DNA from 3 places in the Clostridium sp. LIBA-8841 genome. Region 3 is predicted to be linked to each of the others. Evidence: riboswitches for the same ligand, from Rfam matches in the RefSeq annotation. Region 3 holds a riboswitch; each other region holds the start of a gene.
What was found. A riboswitch is a leader RNA that binds a small molecule or an ion and turns the genes downstream of it on or off. The one in region 3 is predicted to bind lysine.
Positions count from the first base shown of each region.

Region 1: linked by a shared signal. The riboswitch ahead of AC2A4K_RS08695 (amino acid permease) and the one ahead of AC2A4K_RS16445 (Na+/H+ antiporter NhaC family protein) in region 3 are both predicted to bind lysine.
Region 2: linked by a shared signal. The riboswitch ahead of lysA (diaminopimelate decarboxylase) and the one ahead of AC2A4K_RS16445 (Na+/H+ antiporter NhaC family protein) in region 3 are both predicted to bind lysine.

Region 1 is NZ_CM173488.1:1,974,948-1,981,873, reverse strand. It holds gene AC2A4K_RS08725 (HAD-IB family hydrolase) at 1-59, shown strand, start outside; gene AC2A4K_RS08720 (NUDIX domain-containing protein) at 401-784, shown strand; gene AC2A4K_RS08715 (hypothetical protein) at 846-1,064, shown strand; gene AC2A4K_RS08710 (YczE/YyaS/YitT family protein) at 1,109-1,756, opposite strand; gene AC2A4K_RS08705 (hypothetical protein) at 2,035-2,367, shown strand; gene AC2A4K_RS08700 (dicarboxylate/amino acid:cation symporter) at 2,402-3,622, opposite strand; lysine riboswitch at 3,835-4,009, shown strand; gene AC2A4K_RS08695 (amino acid permease) at 4,137-5,624, shown strand; gene ilvA (threonine ammonia-lyase) at 5,784-6,926, opposite strand, start outside.
Region 2 is NZ_CM173488.1:866,552-873,477, reverse strand. It holds gene ftsH (ATP-dependent zinc metalloprotease FtsH) at 1-8, opposite strand, end outside; gene lepB (signal peptidase I) at 33-563, opposite strand; gene AC2A4K_RS03705 (DUF3006 domain-containing protein) at 566-784, opposite strand; gene lysA (diaminopimelate decarboxylase) at 1,199-2,494, opposite strand; lysine riboswitch at 2,628-2,797, opposite strand; gene AC2A4K_RS03695 (NAD(+) diphosphatase) at 2,906-3,445, opposite strand; gene sfsA (DNA/RNA nuclease SfsA) at 3,667-4,359, opposite strand; tRNA gene AC2A4K_RS03685 (tRNA-Glu) at 4,525-4,599, opposite strand; rRNA gene rrf (5S ribosomal RNA) at 4,606-4,723, opposite strand; rRNA gene AC2A4K_RS03675 (23S ribosomal RNA) at 4,777-6,926, opposite strand, start outside.
Region 3 is NZ_CM173488.1:3,676,540-3,683,465, reverse strand. It holds gene adhE (bifunctional acetaldehyde-CoA/alcohol dehydrogenase) at 1-374, shown strand, start outside; gene AC2A4K_RS16460 (aminopeptidase P family protein) at 531-1,775, shown strand; gene AC2A4K_RS16455 (phasin family protein) at 1,884-2,222, shown strand; gene AC2A4K_RS16450 (ABC1 kinase family protein) at 2,405-4,018, shown strand; lysine riboswitch at 4,112-4,286, shown strand; gene AC2A4K_RS16445 (Na+/H+ antiporter NhaC family protein) at 4,451-6,166, shown strand; gene AC2A4K_RS16440 (FUSC family protein) at 6,220-6,729, opposite strand; gene AC2A4K_RS16435 (FUSC family protein) at 6,751-6,926, opposite strand, start outside.

The DNA of each region.
Region 1 (6,926 bases), 1.7 Mb from region 3:
TTGTCGAAAGAAAAGATGTTACTTATGACTTAGATATAAATAATCTAAAACTTCTATAATAAGAAAAGCAACCTTTCATAAGAAAGGTTGCTTTTCTTATGAAAGTTCGTAATTATACTTAAAAATACGGGGGTTATACTTTGGGTAGTCATCATAATATACGTATATATACGAATTATTATAGAATATATTTGTTTAATGTACATATTAGTTAGAGGGTTAAAGTGTACGTCAAAATTAGAAAAACAAGTTAGAAAACTATTTAAAACATATTTAAAACAAGAATCATTAAATAATATTGAAAACTTTATTTAAACTTATACTAAAATAGCACAATAATATATAATAATTTGCTATAATATGTATATAAAAAGCGAAATGTGTAAAAGGGGAGACTTATATGGGTAACATTAAATTTTGTTCTATCCTTATAAAGGATGATTTTAATAATATTTTAATTTCAAAAAGAAAAGGTAAAAAAGCTGATGAACACTTATGGTATCTTTTTGACAGAAAAATAAAGGGTAGAGAAACTCCAGAAAAATGTGCAAATAGGGCTATAAAAGAAGATTTAAAAACTATAGTTTTCGATTTAAAGGAATTATATGATTTTAATATTAATGAAGAGGAAAGTTTAAGAGTGTTTACAGGATCTTTAAAAGAAAAGGTTACTTGTGGTGCAAACATAACTGCATACAAATGGATAAATAAAGATGAATTAAGTAACTATACTTTTGCAGATGGAGAATTAGAAAAGATAAACGCTTTTTTTGAGACTATATAAAACATGCCAATATTGGCATGTTTTTCTTTTATTGTTATAATAAAATTGTGAGGTGATTATTATGACATTATTAAGAAAGAAAATTTTAGGAGAAGATTTTCATGTTACTATAAAACCTATATATAATAGAGATGATACATTAGCATTTACTTTTTCACCAGATCAGAAGAGGGTAGAGGTTGGTGAAGAGATTACAATTACAGTAAAACATCCCACAGAAAAATATGATGCTTTCTGTGATGAATTAGTAGAACTTATAGCTAGATATCAAGAGATATAAAAAATACATATAAAAAAACAGTCCTTATGGACTGTTTTTTTATATTATTTTTCAGCAGTTTTTCCTATGAATTTATGTACAATTTTTTCACATGGTGGCATGAAAAATTGGATAGCCGGACCTGTGAAAAGAACTGCTATTATTGTACCAACACCAACAACACCAGCTAATAAGTAACCAACTACTAAGAAACTTAAATCTAAGCCGATACGTATCCAACGGTATTGGAAATTAGTTTTATCTCTTATTATAAGAGGAACTAAATCGTTTGGTGCAACTCCTAATTCAGTACTAACTAAGAATGAGAATCCTATAGCTATTATTATACAGCTTAAAGCTACAATCACACATTTTACAGGTAAGTTAAAACTACTAAGTGAAGTATCTAATCCAGCCTTTTGTAATAATCCCATAATAAAATCTATAGTAGGTCCTATTACTAATACAAGTACAAAAGTTCCAACTTTAAGTTGTTTTCTGTCAATAACGAAAATTCCAATAACTAAAGTAATAAGTATTATCATATTAGCTGTTCCAGTTGAAATACTTAAAGCTTTTGAAAGCCCTTGAGTAAATACAGTGAAAGGATCTGATCCTGCACCACTTAATAAAAATATTACAACGCCTAATTGTATGATTGCCATTCCTAATAAGAAAAATATAAGTTTAGGAATAAATTTTTCTTTTTTCATTTTTTAATACACTCCTTAATTTTTGAGTTTTGTGAATCGTATTATTGAATGTGAATTTAATATTTAACGTGTATTTAAAAACTTAAAAGAATACCAAACAAAATGATTATACAAGTTGTTCATCAATATGTCAAATATATTTAATAAACACATAAATTCTTTCACAATTTAATGATAAAATGGATAATAAAACTATATTATTTGTATAGATAAGAAAAATTGAAATGTAGGTAATTTTATCTTATAATTATTACGTTAGATATAGAGAGGTGACAAATATGAATGATAATAAGACTAAAGAACATATTGCTAGAATAGCAAAAGCTTCAACATATTTCATTTTTAAGAATGGTCCTGTAAATAAAATTCATAAGGAAAATAAAATTTCTGATGAAGAACTTAAAGAGATGCAAGAGTATATGCAAAATCACTTAGCATATCTTTATGAGGTTTTACTTGAAGAAGGTAATCTTAAAAAATATGAACTTATAATGAATACTATGAATCAATTCTATGTAAATGATGATACTGAAGTAGTATTAGCTGATGAGGGATTTGATGCTTTATATGAGCAATTATTCCCCAAAAGCAATAATATAATTATTAAATAAAAAAATGACTATGAGAATTTCTCATAGTCATTTTTTAATTACAACTAACCTCTGGAAGAAACTCTTCTTTAGCCTCTTCAATTTTAAGATTAGATTTTTTATTTCTTCTTAGGATAGACTCTACTATTATTGCTATAGCTCCATCACCTGTTACATTTGTTGCTGTACCAAAACTATCCTGTGCAGCATGTAATGCTATCATTAATGATTTTTCCACATTACCAAAGCCAAGCATACTTTCAAGTAAACCTAGAGAAGCCATAACACCACCACCAGGTACTCCTGGTGCTGCTACCATAGTTACTCCTAACATAACTATGAAAGGTAACATAAGTGATAATGTTGGAACTTGTCCTTTCATATACATTACAGCCATAGAAGCAAGTACTAAAGTTATAGTATCACCAGCCAAGTTTATTGTAGCTCCTAAAGGTATAACAAAGTCTGCAACATCTTCATCGACTTTATTTTCTATAGTACAGTTTAAAGTAACTGGAATTGTAGCTGCTGATGATTGAGTACCTAAAGCTGTCATATATGCAGGAATCATATTTTTTAACAGTTTAAATGGATTTTGTTTCTTTATAGTTCCAGCTAAAACATATTGAACTAATAAATAAGCTCCTTGTATTGAGAAAAGAACTACGTAAACAAGTCCAAAAGATTTTAAAGTAGTAAATATTTCACCATTATAGCTTAACTTAGCAAATATTGAAAGAATATATACTGGAACTAATGGTATTAAAAGATTTTTTATTGTTAATGAAACAACATGATTAAACTCTTCAGATACTTTTAATAAGTAACTATTTTTTATTCTTGATATTCCTATACCTAATAAGAATGCAAAAACCAAAGCAGACATAACACTAAACATTGGAGGTATGTCTATTGCGAAGTATGGTTCAACATTTACAGAGCTAGTACTTAAAGAAGCACTTACTATAAATTTAGGAAGTAATGAACGTCCTATAAAGAATGTTATTATACCTATTAAAAATGTTGATGCATATGCTATTAAAGTTGTTACTAAAAGTCCTTTTCCTGATTTGCTTCCTAAAGATGCGATTCCAGGTACTATAAATCCAACTATTATAAGTGGTATTAAAAAACTAAGTAAGTTTCCGAATAATCCATTGAAGGTCATTAATGCCCTAACGGGTATATCAAAATTTATGTAGGAACAACCTAGCCCAATCAGTATTCCTAAAATGATTGCAAAAAATATTCTCTTTATTAAAGATAAATTTTTCATAATAGCCCCCTTCTTGTATTTTTATTAAATACATCTGTTCTTTGTATGAGTACATATTACTATAATTAATATTTAAAGTCAAGGTAATTATTAATTATAGTAATAAAATATATTCTTTTTATAAATGTAATTTATTGATTGGGTTTCATTAACAATAAAAAAAGATTGACAATTTGTAAATTAAACTGCATAATTATTAATATAAAGTGAATAACTGAGATAGAGGCGCGATGATTAATAGTATCTTTGCAGAGGTAAGCACTATGAAGCAAAGAGAAAGGATGAATCGCCGAAACCAGTAGAAGAGGCTTTAATTCTATTAGGTTGGGGTTGCATATAATATATGTAACACTGTCACAATTAGTTTTGTGGTGTGCTATCATGAAAGAAGAGTATTGTTTAATAAGACTTTACAAACCCTTAAGCATGAAACCACGCTTAAGGGTTTCTTTTGTTAGCGGAACTTAGTTATCACTTATGGGTTAATTATTAAAACCATAAGGAGGACTAAAAAATGAGTCAGGAACAAAATACTAATCTAAAAAGGGGATTAAAATCAAGACATCTTAGTATGATTGCAATGGGTGGAGCCATAGGTACAGGTATTTTCTTAGCAATGGGAGATACTTTGCATCAAGCAGGTGTTGGAGGAGCTTTTGTAGCTTACGGAGTAATAGGAATAATGGTTTATTTCTTATGTACAAGCTTAGGAGAAATGGCAACATATATGCCAGAGACAGGTTCCTTTGGAACTTATGCAACAAAATTCGTAGATCCAGCCTTTGGATTTGCTTTAGGATGGAACTATTGGTATAACTGGGCTATAACAATAGCAGCAGAGATGGTTGCAGGTTCTTTATTAATGAAATTCTGGTTTCCAAATGTTCCAGCTATGGTATGGAGTGCGTTATTTTTAGTAATTATATTAGGTCTTAATTTATTATCTGCTAAAGCTTACGGAGAATCAGAATTTTGGTTTGCAGCAGTAAAAGTTGCTACTGTTATTATTTTCTTAATTATAGGAGTTCTTATGATATTTGGAATAATAGGAGGAGAAAAAGTAGGCTTTAAAAATTTCTATGCTAATGGTGGTCCATTTATTGGAGGAGCAAAATCTATATTCATGATTTTCTTAATAGCTGGCTTCTCATTTCAAGGAACTGAGTTAGTAGGGGTTGCCGCTGGAGAAAGTGAAGATCCTGAAAAAAATGTACCAAAGGCAGTTAACACAATCTTCTGGAGAATTTTATTATTTTATTTAGGAACAATCTTAGTAATTGGAGCTTTAGTACCTAATGCTCAAGCAGGAGTAGAAACAAGTGCTTTCACAGTAGTTTTTGAAAAAATAGGGCTAGCTGGTGCGGCATCTGTTATGAATGCAATAATACTTACATCAGTTTTATCAGCTGGTAACTCAGGAATGTATGCATCTAGTAGAATGCTTTATGCTATGGCTAAAAGTGGAATGGCACCTAAGATATTTCAAAAAACAAATTCTAGAGGAGTGCCAGTTAATGCAATAATATTAACAACAATAATTGCTAGTTTATGTTTCTTAACAGGTATTTATGCTGAGAATACTGTATATGTATGGCTTGTAGCAGCATCTGGTTTATCTGGATTTATAGCATGGCTTGGTATTGCAATATGTCACTATAGATTTAGAAGAGCTTATGTAGCACAAAGGAAAGATATGAGTAAATTAGTTTATAAAGCTAAATTATTTCCACTTGGACCTATAATTGCTTTAATATTATGTGGAATAATCGTTTTAGGACAAGGATATGCTTATTTAGATGTTAGAAATGGAATAGACTGGGGTGGGTTAATTTCATCATATATAGGAATTCCTTTATTCCTAGGTTTATTTTTCTACTATAAATTTAAACATCATACTAAATTAATAAAATTAGAAGATGTTGATTTAAGTAGAGATAATTTTAATTACCATGAATTAGAAGATGTTGATTTACCTTTAGAAGAATTTAAAGATGTTTATTAATTAAAGGGAATTTTAAATAGTATACAATTTCAAAAAGAGTCTATTACAAATAGGCTCTTTTTTATTAGGTTTTATTTAAAGGTGGAGTAGAGAAGTGTATAATTTTAAAAAAGAGACAGTATTTTAATTAAATAAAATACTGCCTCTTTTATTTTCTTACTAATAAATTTGTTTAATTACATAGCTTTGATCAGTTAAAGCCTTTTTAATTTCAGCAATATGAGAATGACCATTAGTTTCTAAGGTTATTTCTATAACCATATTTTTAAGCGCATCTGTTGCCTTAAAATTATTGTGTTCAAGTTTTACTATATTAGCATTTACGTCTGTAAGTATTTTTGAAATTCTAAAAATTTGTCCTGGCTTATGAGGAACTTCTAAGCTAAATCCAAAAAGTCTACCTTTAGAAACTAAAGCGCTATTTATTAATGAGGTTATGGTAACCATATCTATGTTACCACCACTTATTATTGATACTATATTTTTATCTTTAAAATTCAATTTAGAAGAGGCAGCTAAAGAAACAGCTCCTGAAGCTTCAGCTAAAAGTTTGTGCTTTTCACTTAAGGTAAAGAAAGCTTCAACTATTTCATGGTCTGAAACTGTTATTATATCATCTACATATTCTTTTATGAAATTAAAGGTTAAATCACCAGGTTTTTTTACAGCAATACCATCTGCAATTGTATCTACAGATTTTAAATTGATTATTTCTCCTGATTTAAAACTTTGTTCCATAGCATTAGCACCTTCAGCTTGAACTCCTATTATTTTTACATTAGGATTTAATTCCTTAGCAGCTAAAGAGACTCCACTTATAAGACCACCTCCACCAATTGGACAAAGAATAACATCTACATCTTTTAAATCTTCGAAAATTTCTAAAGCTACAGTACCTTGACCATATATTACATCGATGTCATTAAATGGATGTATAAATAAAGTACCTTCTTCTTCTTCTATTCTTTTAGCTTCGTTAAAAGCATCATCATATACATATCCTGATAAAACAACATTTCCACCTAAATCTTTTGTAGATTGAATTTTTAATAGAGGAGTTGTTTTAGGCATTACTATTGTTGATTTAACACTTGCTTGAGAAGCGGCAAAAGCTACACCTTGAGCATGATTCCCAGCAGAAGAACATACAACGCCTCTTGCTTTTTCTTTCTCTGATAAGGATCTTATCTTATTTAATGCGCCTCTAATTTTATAAGCACCTGTTAATTGTAAGTTTTCACATTTCATATACACTTGATTCTCAGATTTCCTTGAGAATACCTCACTATATATTAAAGGTGT
Region 2 (6,926 bases), 1.0 Mb from region 3:
TTAAACATCTCTCATTCCTCCTTTTCTAACGTTTATTTTACAAATCCTATTCTATTAAAAGGATATACTGTTATCTGTGCTTTTGCTTCTATGTCTTTTCCATCTACATATGGATCATTCCAATATCTAGCATCATCACTGTTATTTCTATTGTCACCTAACATTAAAAATTTTCCTTCAGGCACATTAAAAGACATATCAGTTTTTCCACCTGGATATTTAACATAATCTTCTTCAAGTTTATTTCCATTTACATAGACTGAACCATCACTTTTTATTTCAACGTGATCACCTGGTAATCCTATAACACGTTTAAGAAGCGGTTCACTAAATTCATCTGAATTGAATACAACTATATCTCCTCTTTTAATATTGGAAGTATTGTATATTCTAGTAACAAATAATTGATCTCCAATCTCTACTGTCGGCATCATTGACCCTGTAGGAACTTTTATTTTAAACAATAAAAATTTGTGAATCAAAAAAGCTAATAGTAAAGCTGCTAAGATTGGTACAATCCAATCTAAAAAGAATGATGTCTTTTTTGAATTACTAGTGCCCATTCCTATTCCCACATACCTTTCATTAAGTCTTCTATTTCTTTTTTTCTTTTCATTGTAAGCGCTTTATCAGAAAGAAACTTTCCATCCTTACCTTTTACTAAAACATCCCCCTCTTTTATCTCTCCTATTACGTCATCCTTATTTAATTCTAAAATCTTTTCATTTTCATCTTCACATACAATAAAATGTCCTTCTATTCTATCAACTATCAATTTTTTCATTTTATACTCCTTGTTCCGAATATTAATATGAGAAATATTAAAAATTTATTTTAAATTAATTCTCACCAATTTTAGAATTTTCTACTTTAAAAAATTTAAAAGTATCAAATATAAGTATATCATAAATTACCATAACTTTGTAAACTTTAATTCATAGTTTTTTCCTCAAGTTTGAAAAATATTTTACTATAATTTTATCATCCTTTTATGTCTTTTTTATGTCTTTTTTTTATTAAATATTTTTCAATCAATTTTAACTAAAAATTTGATATAAGTATATATAAACTCTAATTAAATTCATATTTATTAATTTATTTACTACTTCACCTTTTATTATATACTTTAATGAAGTATTCTAAATCATTTTAAATAAAAAAAGTTGCATAGTTTTTACCATGCAACTTATATCATAAATTAAAAACATTCGTTTCTAAGCAGATCTTCATAAGTTTCTCTTTTACACATCACTCTCGAGTTTCCATTATTTACACTAACTACAGCCGCTTTAGGTATCCTATTATAGTTATTAGCCATTGAATGACCATAAGCTCCAGTGGACATTATTGCTAATATATCTCCAGTTTCCATTTTAGGCATTTCTATAGAATTTAAAAGTACATCTCCTGATTCACAGCATTTTCCTGCTACAGTTACTACTTCTTTAGAATTATCATAAACTCTATTAGCTATTAATGACTCATAATTTGCACTATATAATGCTGGCCTTATATTATCACTCATTCCACCATCTACACTAACATATTTCCTTATATTAGGGATTTCTTTTATAGCTCCAACAGTATAAAGAGTTAATCCTGCATTTCCTACAATACTTCTTCCTGGTTCTACACTTAATATAGGAATATTCATATTTAAATTTTTACAAACTTCCTCAGCCTTATTTATTATAACTGAGCAATATTCCTCTATTTCCTTAGGTTGATCTCCTTCCGTATAATATATACCAAATCCACCACCTAAATCTAGCTCTTTTATTTCATATCCAAATTTATTTTTTATATCATTTATAAGATTTAACATTATCTCTGTTGTGTCCTCAAAAGGTTCTAAATCAAATATTTGTGATCCTATATGACAATGTAATCCACTCAGTTCTATATACTCTAACTCTATAGCTCTTTTAACCACATCATATACAGTATCTCCAATCACAGGGAACCCAAATTTTGAATCCAACTGTCCTGTTTTTATATATTCATGAGTATGAGCTTCTACTCCTGGAGTTATTCTTAAATAAACCTTTTGAATCCTTCCATATTCTTGCGCTATTGAATTTAAAATTTCTAATTCATGCAAATTATCTACTATAAATCTTCCTATCCCTAATCTAACACCTAAATCTATTTCATAATTAGATTTGTTATTTCCATGGAAATATATTCTTTCTAACGGGAACCCAGCTTTATATGCTGTATAAAGTTCTCCCCCTGAAACTACATCTAAATATAAATTCTCCTCATTAACTAAATTGCACATTGACATGTTTATAAATGCCTTCCCTGCATAGGTAACTCTGTTTCCTCTTTCTTCACATTTCATAGCATTGTAGAACCTTTTACAATTGCTTCTAACTAACTCTTCGTCAACTATATATAAAGGAGTTCCATACTCTTTACTTAAAGTACTTGCTTTTATTCCTCCCACATACAATTCATTTCCTTCTACTTTCATTGATCCAAATAATTTCATATCTTTTCCCTCCACACAATTAAGTTTTTAGTGGCAGAGTATAAAAGTATGCAAAGCTACCGAGATTTTGGCATTTAATTCCAATAAATAAAACAGCAAAGGAACACCTTTGCTGCTTTAATCGCAACTTAGCGTACCTTGTAGCACTCCACTTTTTTAAAGTGACAGTTATATGCATATTTTACATATACCCAGAAAAATTAATTACCATCAATTATCCTTCGGCCATAATTCCTTTCATCATATCTCATCGCTCGTCAGCTACTTATGAATACTCTTAATTACAGCACCTCTACTTTGGTCCTATTTCTAATTCATTTATATTTTTATTATATTAATTGATTTTCTATAATGTTACTAAAAAACTTTAATTAATGCAATACCCTAAGAAAATATTATTAATAAAAATTTTTATACATTACAATCATTTCCTTCACATCTAAAAGCTTTAGTACCTTCATATCCAATTTCTTTTAAAAGTTTTTTTACTACTCTTTTTCCAATTCTATCTTCATTTAACTCACAAAGAGCATCCTCTATATTGTACCAAGCAGCTCCTTCTACTTCATTTGACTTTTTTATTTCACCTGATTCATAATATGCTAAATAAGTTAACATAAGTAATTCTTTGCCATCTACAAAGTCACTTCCTAAATATTTTATATCCTTAACTACTATACCTGTTTCCTCTTTTACTTCTCTATAAACAGTTTCTTCAGCACACTCATCTACTCCAACATATCCAGATATTAGTACTTTAGAGTTTTTATATATATAACTTTGTTTTAATAAAATTATTTCATCACCTTTTATTACAGCAACAACAATACATGGTTTAGGCAAATCAAAAAACATCATGCCATGTCTCTTACAATAAGGTACCATTCCCTCATCCCAGCTATCCTTAAGCTCTAATTTTTCACCACATAGTGGACAATATTTAAATTTCATAATTAATATCTTTAGTGAGGCTAGTTTAATATATTACAATATAAAATTTATTAATTTTCATCATTTAATATTAAAATAGTAATATATAAATTAAGCTAACTAAAGTTCACCACCTTTCATAATCTCAAATACTAATTTATATTCTTTATTATATTTCTAATCTATATCTTAAAAATTCTACTATTATCTACTTAAAATAAATAAATTATATTTCCTATAATTTATAATATTATTTCAACCGGATTAAGTAACTCTATTTCTTCTTCTGTAACTTTACAATTATACGCAAATACATCTACCCCTTTAGCCTTCGCCAATCTTAGGGCCTCTCCGAATTTTGGGTCAGTATCATCATTAGGAGAGAACTTAGAAACATTCTCTATTTGAATTAAAAAAATTATTCCTGCTCCCATACCTAATTTTTTTACTTCAATTAACTCTAATATGTGTTTTCTTCCTCTTTCAGTTGGTGCATCTGGAAATCTAGTTTCCCCGTTTTCTTCTAAGGTTACACCCTTTACTTCTAAAAAATATGTATTTTCATTTCCATCTTGTAATTTAAAATCAAATCTAGATTTTCCAAAAGTTTTCTCTCTACTTATATTATTAAATTTTCTTAATTCCTTTATTTTATTGTTTCTAAGTGCTTCTTCCACAACTTTATTAGGAATTTGAGAATCTATACTTATTAAAGTTTCTCCCTTGTATGCTGCTATTAAATCATAGGGAGTTTTTCTATTTGGAGTAGTTCCCTTTCTTAAAAGTACAGTACATCCCTCTTTTAATATTTCTCTACATCTTCCTGTATTAGGAACATGAACCAATAACTCTTCTCCATCTAAAACTACATAGGCTTGAAATCTATTTGGTCTTCTTAAAAAAATAGCTTTTTTAATAATACTATTATAATTCATCTATAGTAACCTCTTTATCTTTATTAGACTTTTAATTTTTATTATAAAATATTTATTTTTATATTCCTTGTTATTATATTCTACATAAAAACTCTTTTATTAACAAGTTAGAAACACTCTATATAAACATAAAAAAAACTCGATAAGCTAAGCTTATCGAGTTAATGGTGACCCCTAGGGGAATCGAACCCCTGTTACCACCGTGAAAGGGTGGTGTCTTAACCGCTTGACCAAGGGGCCAAACTAACCTGGCGACCACCTACTCTCCCACACAGTCTCCCGTGCAGTACCATCGGCTTCTAAAGGCTTAACCGTCGTGTTCGGAATGGGAACGGGTGTTACCCTAAAGAACATCATCACCAGATGTTTTAGAAAGATTTTGTTCTTTCAAAATTGCACATATTTAATTTACTATATTTGGTCAAGCCCTCGATCTATTAGTATCGGTCAGCTGAACATGTTACCATGCTTACACCCCCGACCTATCAACCTTGTGTTCTTCAAGGGATCTTACTAGCTTACGCTATGGGAAATCTCATCTTGAGGTTGGCTTCACGCTTAGATGCTTTCAGCGTTTATCCATTCCCGACTTAGCTACCCAGCTGTGCTCTTGGCAGAACAACTGGTACACCAGAGGTCAGTCCATCCCGGTCCTCTCGTACTAAGGACAGCTCCTCTCAAATTTCCTACGCCCGCGACGGATAGGGACCGAACTGTCTCACGACGTTCTGAACCCAGCTCGCGTGCCGCTTTAATGGGCGAACAGCCCAACCCTTGGGACCTACTTCAGCCCCAGGATGCGACGAGCCGACATCGAGGTGCCAAACCTCCCCGTCGATGTGGACTCTTGGGGGAGATCAGCCTGTTATCCCCGAGGTAGCTTTTATCCGTTGAGCGATGGCCCTCCCACGAGGTACCACCGGATCACTAAGCCCGACTTTCGTCCCTGCTCCACTTGTGGGTGTCGCAGTCAGGCTCCCTTCTGCCTTTGCACTCTACGAACGATTTCCGACCGTTCTGAGGGAACCTTTGGGCGCCTCCGTTACTTTTTAGGAGGCGACCGCCCCAGTCAAACTGCCCACCTAACAATGTCCTGTGACCAGATTCATGGCCGCCAGTTAGAATTTCAGTACTGTCAGGGTGGTATCCCAAGGATGACTCCACCAAGGCTGACGCCCTGGTTTCCTAGTCTCCCACCTATCCTGTACAGACAATACCAAAACTCAATGCTAAGCTACAGTAAAGCTCTACGGGGTCTTTCCGTCCAATCGCGGGTAGCGAGCATCTTCACTCGCACTACAACTTCGCCGGATTTACAGTTGAGACAGTGCCCAAGTCATTACGCCATTCGTGCGGGTCAGAACTTACCTGACAAGGAATTTCGCTACCTTAGGACCGTTATAGTTACGGCCGCCGTTTACTGGGGCTTAAGTTCACACCTTCGCTTGCGCTAAGTGTTCCCCTTAACCTTCCAGCACCGGGCAGGCGTCAGCCCCTATACATCAGCTTACGCTTTAGCAGAGACCTGTGTTTTTGCTAAACAGTTGCTTGGGCCTATTCTCTGCGGCCTACTCTCGTAGGCACCCCTTCTCGCGAACTTACGGGGTCAATTTGCCGAGTTCCTTAACTGTAATTCTTCCGCCGGCCTTAGGATTCTCTCCTCACCTACCTGTGTCGGTTTGCGGTACGGGCACTACTTCTCTCTCTAGACGCTTTTCTTGGCAGCGTGGAATCATGTACTTCGGTTCCGTGGAACCTTCCCCATCACACCTCAGCATTATGAAAGCGGATTTGCCTACTTTCACTGCCTAAATGCTTAGACTAGCATCCAATAGCTAGCACACACTATCCTCCTGCGTCACGCCATCGATAATAACGATGGTAGTGGTACTGGAATATCAACCAGTTGTCCATCACCTACGCCTTTCGGCCTCGGCTTAGGTCCCGACTAACCCTCAGCGGACGAACCTTCCTGAGGAAACCTTAGATTTTCGGCCTGTGGGATTCTCACCCACATCTCGCTACTGATGCCAACATTCTCACTCGTAACCAGTCCACCGCTCCTTACGGTACGACTTCAGCCCGGTTACGACGCTCTCCTACCGCTTGAACTAAGTTCAAGCCCGTAGCTTCGGTGGTAAGTTTAGCCCCGTTACATTTTCGGCGCAAGATCTCTCGACTAGTGAGCTATTACGCACTCTTTTAATGAGTGGCTGCTTCTAAGCCAACATCCTAGTTGTCTTAGAAATCTCACATCCTTTCCCACTTAACTTACACTTTGGGACCTTAGCTGACGATCTGGGCTGTTTCCCTTTTGACCACGGATCTTATCATTCGTAGTCTGACTGCCGAGCTCAAAGTATGTGGCATTCGGAGTTTGATAAGGTTCGGTAAGCGCTATGCCCCCTAGCCCATTCAGTGCTCTACCTCCACTACTCATACTCGACGCTAGCCCTAAAGCTATTTCGGAGAGAACCAGCTATCTCCGGGTTCGATTGGAATTTCTCCGCTATCCACAGCTCATCCCATGCTTTTTCAACAGCAACGTGGTTCGGTCCTCCACGAGG
Region 3 (6,926 bases):
TAATAGACCAAGTAATAAGATTCAACGCTGTTGACAACCCAAGAAAACAAGCTGCATTCCCACAATACAAATATCCAAATGCTAAATGGAGATATGCAGTAATAGCTGACTACTTAGGATTAGGTGGAAAGAACGAAGAAGAAAAAGTTAATAACTTAATCAAAGCTATAGATGAACTTAAGAAGAAAGTTGGAATCCCTGCAACAATAGCTGATTGCGGAGTTTCAAAAGAAGCATTCTACGCTACATTAGAAAAAATGAGCGAAGATGCATTCGACGATCAATGTACAGGTGCTAACCCAAGATACCCATTAATCAGTGAAATTAAGCAAATGTACATCAATGCTTTCGAAGGTAAAAAAGATAGAGTTTAATAGCTTTGAAGTAAGATAATAATAAGTACTCACTAGTTGATCTAGTGAGTATTTTTTTATTTGTTTAAGTAAAAAATAAGAAACTGTATAATTTATTGTAAGATTTTAAATCTTATATATGATAAAATTTAATAAATAGGAATTGGAGGGATTAAAATGAAAAACTTAGTCTTTACTAGAAATAGAGAGAATTTATTGAAAAAACTAGATGACAATTCAATATTAGTTTTATTTGCAGGAGAAGCAAAAAGAAAAACAGCAGATGAATATTTCCCATTTACTCCTAACAGAAACTTTTACTACTTAACAGGAGTAGATGAAGAGAAGCATATATTAATGATTAAAAAAATAGACGGAATATTTGAAGAGATTCTTTATATATTAAAGCCTAATTTAGAGCAAGAGAGATGGACTGGAAAGACTATAAGAGACTATGAGGCTAAGGAAATCTCAGGTATAGAAAATGTAAAATTCTTAGAAGATTTTGAAAATGATTTAAATATGATTTTTACTAATGGAATTGCAGAAACTTTTTATTTAGATTTAGAAAGAGCTTCATTTGATGAAGAAATAAGTAAAAGTCAAAGATTTGCAAAGAATATTAGAGAAAAATATCCTCAAGTAATAATAAAGGATGCTTATAGTGATATAGCTGCTTTAAGACAAATTAAATGTAAAGAGGAAGTAGAAGAAATAAAAAAAGCTGCAGATATAACAGCAAAAGGTGTAGAACTTTTAATGAAAGAATGTAAACCCGGAATGAAAGAATATGAGGTAGAAGCATATTTTGATTTCTATTTAAAACAACATGGAGTTAAGGACTATGCTTTTAAAACAATAGCAGCTGCTGGAGTAAATGCGGCTACTTTACACTATGTAGATAATAATAGTGAGATAAAAGATGGAGATTTAATTCTATTTGATTTAGGTGCTCAAGTAAATTATTATAATGGAGATATTTCTAGAACATTCCCTGCTAATGGTAAGTTTACAAAGAGACAAAAAGAAGTTTATGAAGAAGTTTTAAAAGTGAACGAAGAAATAATAAATTCTATTAGACCTGGAATAGGATTTTTTGAAATAAACAATAAGGCAAATGATCTTTTAGCAGAGGCTTGTGTTAGATTAGGTCTTATAGAAGATAAAAAAGATTATAGAAAATATTATTTCCATTCAATAGGTCATAGTTTAGGACTTGACACACATGATGTTGGTAAGAGAAATATAATACTTGAAGAAGGTATGGTTTATACTGTAGAGCCAGGTCTATACATAGAAGAAGAAGGTATAGGCATAAGAATAGAAGATGATGTTCTGGTAACTAAAGATGGCTGTGAAGTTCTAACAAAAGATTGTATTAAATCTGTAGAAGATATAGAAAATTTTATGAGTAATAGATAATTTAGAATTAATATTACTTTAAGAATAATAAGCTTTAATTTTGAAGAAATTAAGAGTAGAATTAAATAAAACTTTTATAGAGAAAACTATGGTTTAGGAGATGATTTCATGATTAATGAGTTAAAAAAAGTTATGTTAGCTGGAGTTGGAACAGCTGCTACTGCTTATGAAAAAGCAGATTGTTTTATAGCAGATATGGTTTCAAAAGGAAAGATGACTGTTGAAGATGGAAAAGTTTTATCTGAAGAGTTAAAAAGAAATTTCCAAGAAAAAACTACAGAAGCGACTAACGAAATAACATGTAAATTAGAAAAAATGAAGCCTTTCACAAAAGATAACTTTAAAGCTATGTTTGATGAAGCTAATAAAGGTACTTTAGAAGAAATAAATAAATTGAGAGAAAGAGTAGCCGTGCTAGAAGCTAAAATGAAAGATGAAGAAATTTAGGCTATAAAATAAAAGAATAAAACTCTATAAAGTATTTAGAGGATTAGGAGTAAAGACGTTTATAGCTATAGCAAAATAGCTTAAATGAAAATACTGAATTCTCTTAATATACTTTATAGAGTTTTTTAATATTATTAATAAATAAAGATAATTTTAATGTTTTAGATATGGGAGGTGAGTTCATGAGTAAACGACAGGGTGTACAAAGGCTAAGAGAAATTGTGAGAGTTTTTACTTACTATGGTTTTGACTTTTTAGTTTCTAAAAAATTGCCTAATAGCAAAAAGGTTGAGCCTAGACCGCAAGCCTTTAGAGAAGCGCTTGAGGAGTTAGGCGCAACTTTTGTTAAGATTGGACAAATATTAAGTACAAGACCAGATTTGCTTCCTAAGGCTTACATTGAGGAATTAGAAAAGCTTCAAGACAATAATGAAATAACAGATTTCAGTAAGGTTAAAGAAATGTTTTACGAGTCCTTTGGGACTGATATAAATACATATTTTTCAGAATTTAGTGAAACTCCATTAGCTTCAGCTTCAATTGCTCAGGTTCATAAAGCTAAGTTAATAAATGGGAAAGATGTAGTTGTTAAAGTTCAACACTATAAAATTGATGAAAAAATGAAGTTAGATTTAAGCATACTAAGAAGATTAAGTAGATTTACATCTTCTCATGTATCAAATACATTAATTAATCCTTTTGAGGCTTTTAAGGAGATTGAATATGATACATTAAATGAACTTAATTTTGTGAAAGAGGCTAAGAATACAGAAAAGTTTCATGAATTAAATAAGAACGTAGCTTGCGTAGGAGTTCCAATAGTCATAGATAGACTTACTTCAAAGAAAATTTTGACTATGGAATACATAGAAGGATATAAAATAACTGATTTTGATGTTTTAAAGAGTGAGGGATATCAATGTAAAGATATTGCTAATAAGCTTGCAAATTCTTTTTTCAAGCAGGTTTTTGAAGATGGATTTTTCCATGGAGATCCTCATCCAGGAAATCTACTTATTAAAGACGAAAAGATATATTTTATAGATTTTGGATTAGTCGGAGAATTGGATACAAATCTAAAAAATTGGCTTAATAAAGCTATGACAGCTGTGGCTTTAGAAGATATTGATACTTTAGTTGATTTTGTAAATGCTATAGGAATAAAAAAAGGACCAGTTGAATATTCAATTTTATATGAAGATTTAAATAATATGGTTTTAAAATATATAAATGCTTCTTTGAAAAGTATAAAAATATCAGATTTATTCAAAGAAGTATTCGAAATATCTAGAAGAAATAATATCCAGTTTCCGAAAGAAATGACCACTCTTGTGAGATCAACTGTCATATTAGAAGGAGTTGTTAGTAATATTGATCCTGATTTAGAAATTATGGAGTGTATTTTTCCTTATGTAAAGGAAAAAAATAAAAAAGAAATATTAGAAAGTTTAAATAAAGATAAAATCATCATAGGAGCTTATAAATTAGCCACAAAAAGTTTAGAGGTTCCAACTAAATTTTCAGAACTTGTAGATAGTTTAACTAAAGGAAGAGCTAAATTACAAATCGAAATGAAAGGCTTAGATAAGCCTCTTACAGATTTAAATAGAATGGTGAATAGAATAGCATTCGCTCTTATTGTAGGATGCATGATAATAGGCTCATCATTAATAGTTAATGCTAAAACAGGACCAACTTTTCAGGGTGTCCCTATTTTAGGGTTAATAGGATTTGTAGTAGCAGGAATATTAGGTTTATGGTTATTGATTTCTATAATAAAATCGGGATTTTTTTAACAAATAGTTAATAAACTTCTTAAATGCTTGAAAAAAATATATTTATATTGTATAAATGTATACAATATAATAATTATAAAAGTGAATAATTTTAAAAGAGGTAGAGGCGCGAGAAATCAAGAGTACTAATATGGAGTTAAGCAGCGTAGAAGTATTAGAAAAGGGATTATCGCCGAAGTTTTTAGCTAAAGCTTTAATGCTAAATGCTGGGGTTATATAAAATATATATAACACTGTCACAAAAAAATTGTGAAGCGCTATCATCTTAGGGTAATACATTTAGTAATGGTTAATTTGTTTATAAAATAAATTTCGTAATTATTAAGACCTTAGGTTGATTAAGCCTAAGGTTTTTTATATTTAGGGATAAATAGCAATTAAAAAGAATGCCTCTTTAAATTAATTCATTAAGTATTTAAGGGGGATTTAAAAATGAGAAACAGAACAAGATTTCAAGTGTTTTTAGCAGTTTTTGTTATGACAATGCTATGTTCAACTTTAGTTTTCGCTACAGAAGATGTTGCAGCTGTAAATTCAACAAAATTTGGATTATGGACAGTATTGCCACCTTTAGTTTCAATTGTTCTAGCTTTCATAACTAAGAATGTTATAGTTTCTTTATTTATAGGAACAATGACGGGATGTATAATGCTTCAATTGAATGGATTTAATATACTTACAGCTCTGACACAAGGATTTATTGATTTTACTTATAGAGCTTTAAATTCTTTAGCAGATCCTTGGAATGCAGGTATAATTCTTCAGGTTTTAGTCATTGGTGGAGTAATTCATTTAGTAGCTAAAATGGGTGGAGCAAAGGCCATAGCTGAGGCTTTAGCAAGAAAAGCTAAGACTGTTAAAAGTGCACAGCTTACAACTTGGCTTTTAGGATTAGCGGTTTTCTTTGATGACTATGCTAACTCATTAATAGTAGGACCAATAATGAGACCAGTTACTGATAAGTTAGGAGTTTCAAGAGAAAAATTAGCTTTCATTATAGATGCTACAGCTGCTCCAATTGCAGGGTTAGCTATAATATCAACTTGGATAGGGTTAGAGGTTGGATTAATCGGTGATGCTTTAAAAAGTGTTGGAATACAAGCAGATGGTTTTGGAGTATTCTTAGAAACAATACCATATAGATTTTATAATATATTAATTTTAGCTTTTGTTGTAATATCAGCAATAACTCTAAGAGAGTTTGGACCAATGCTTAAGGCTGAGAGAAGAGCTAGAAGAGGAGAAGTTTTATCAACAACAGAAACTTCATCAGATAGTGAAGATTTAGAACCTATAAAAGGAATCAAGTTAAGCATTTGGAATGCTATAATACCGATTGGTGTTTTAATAGGTTCATCTTTAGTAGGATTTTATTATAGTGGATGGGTCACTGTAATGGGTGGAGAAGATTTAGCAATAATAGAACTTATGAATAACGCACCTTTAAGTTTTGCTGGAATACAAGCAGCATTCTCAAATGCTGATGCTTCGGTAGTCTTATTCCAATCAGCATTGTTAGCAACTATAGTTGCACTTGCATTAGGTGTGTGCAGAAAGATATTTACTATTTCAGAAGGTATAGGAATATGGGTTGAAGGAATGAAGGGACTTCTAATAACAGGAGTAATTCTTATATTAGCTTGGTCATTAAGCTCTGTAATTAAGGAGTTAGGAACAGCATCTTATTTAGTTGGAGTTTTATCAGATACGATACCAGCATTCTTATTACCTGCTATAATATTTATTTTAGGTTCAGTAATAGCCTTTGCAACAGGTACAGCTTATGGAACCATGGGAATACTAATGCCATTAGCAATTCCACTAGCTTTTGCTATAAATCCAGAATGGCAGTTTGTAATAGTTAGTACATCAGCTGTATTAACAGGAGCAATTTTTGGAGATCATTGTTCACCTATATCGGATACAACAATCCTTTCTTCAACAGGAGCGGGTTGTGACCATATAGAACACGTTAGAACACAAATATGGTATTCAATCTTTGTTGGAATAATAACTGTAGTATTTGGATATATACCAGCTGGTCTAGGATTAAGCTTCTGGATAGTCTTACCTATAGCTTTAACAGCTTTATTCGTATTAACAATGATATTTGGTAAGAAGGTAGAACAAACTACTAGTAATAATTAAATATAAAAAAAGAGAAGGCTATAACCTTCTCTTTTTTATATTGCAGCATATTTTTAATTGGTATCCTCTTCTGTTGTCTTTGAATAAGGATATACAAGTCTATTAACTAATATACCAATTATAACTCCAATAAATGTATCTAGAATTCTATTAAAAGCATAATTATATGAGCCAACTCCCTTTAAGCTGGTCATTATAGCAAATACAACGATACAAGCACTATTTACTGCACCTTTACAATTAAATAAGATACATAGATAGATAGCTATAGTAGTACCTATTGCTGTTAAAAGTGCATAAATAATAAAATGTTGTAAGTCTAATAGATTAAATATTGCTGTGAGAGTTAGTCCCACAACAGCACCTATAGAAGTTCCAAGCATTCTGTTTTTTCCCATTTTATAAGAGTTCTCAACAGTATCTTGCATACACATCATAGCTGCTATACAAGCAAAGAAGGCACTAGAACGTCCTAGTAGCTCAAATACTATGATGCATAGAAATACCGAGAGAGATGTTTTAAGATTTCTGGCCCCTATAGTTTGCAGGTTAAAGTTAAACAAATATTTCACCCCTAAATCATATTAACTTTTTTTCTTGTTTTCTAACTTTCTGACATCATCCTTTATTTCTGTCTCAAGTCTATTAATTTTTTCTTCTATGTTTTCTATATCCTTTTTTACCTTATTTTCATACTTATATATATACTTATTTATTAATAGAGCTATTATTATACCTATAAAGGTATCTATAATTCTAT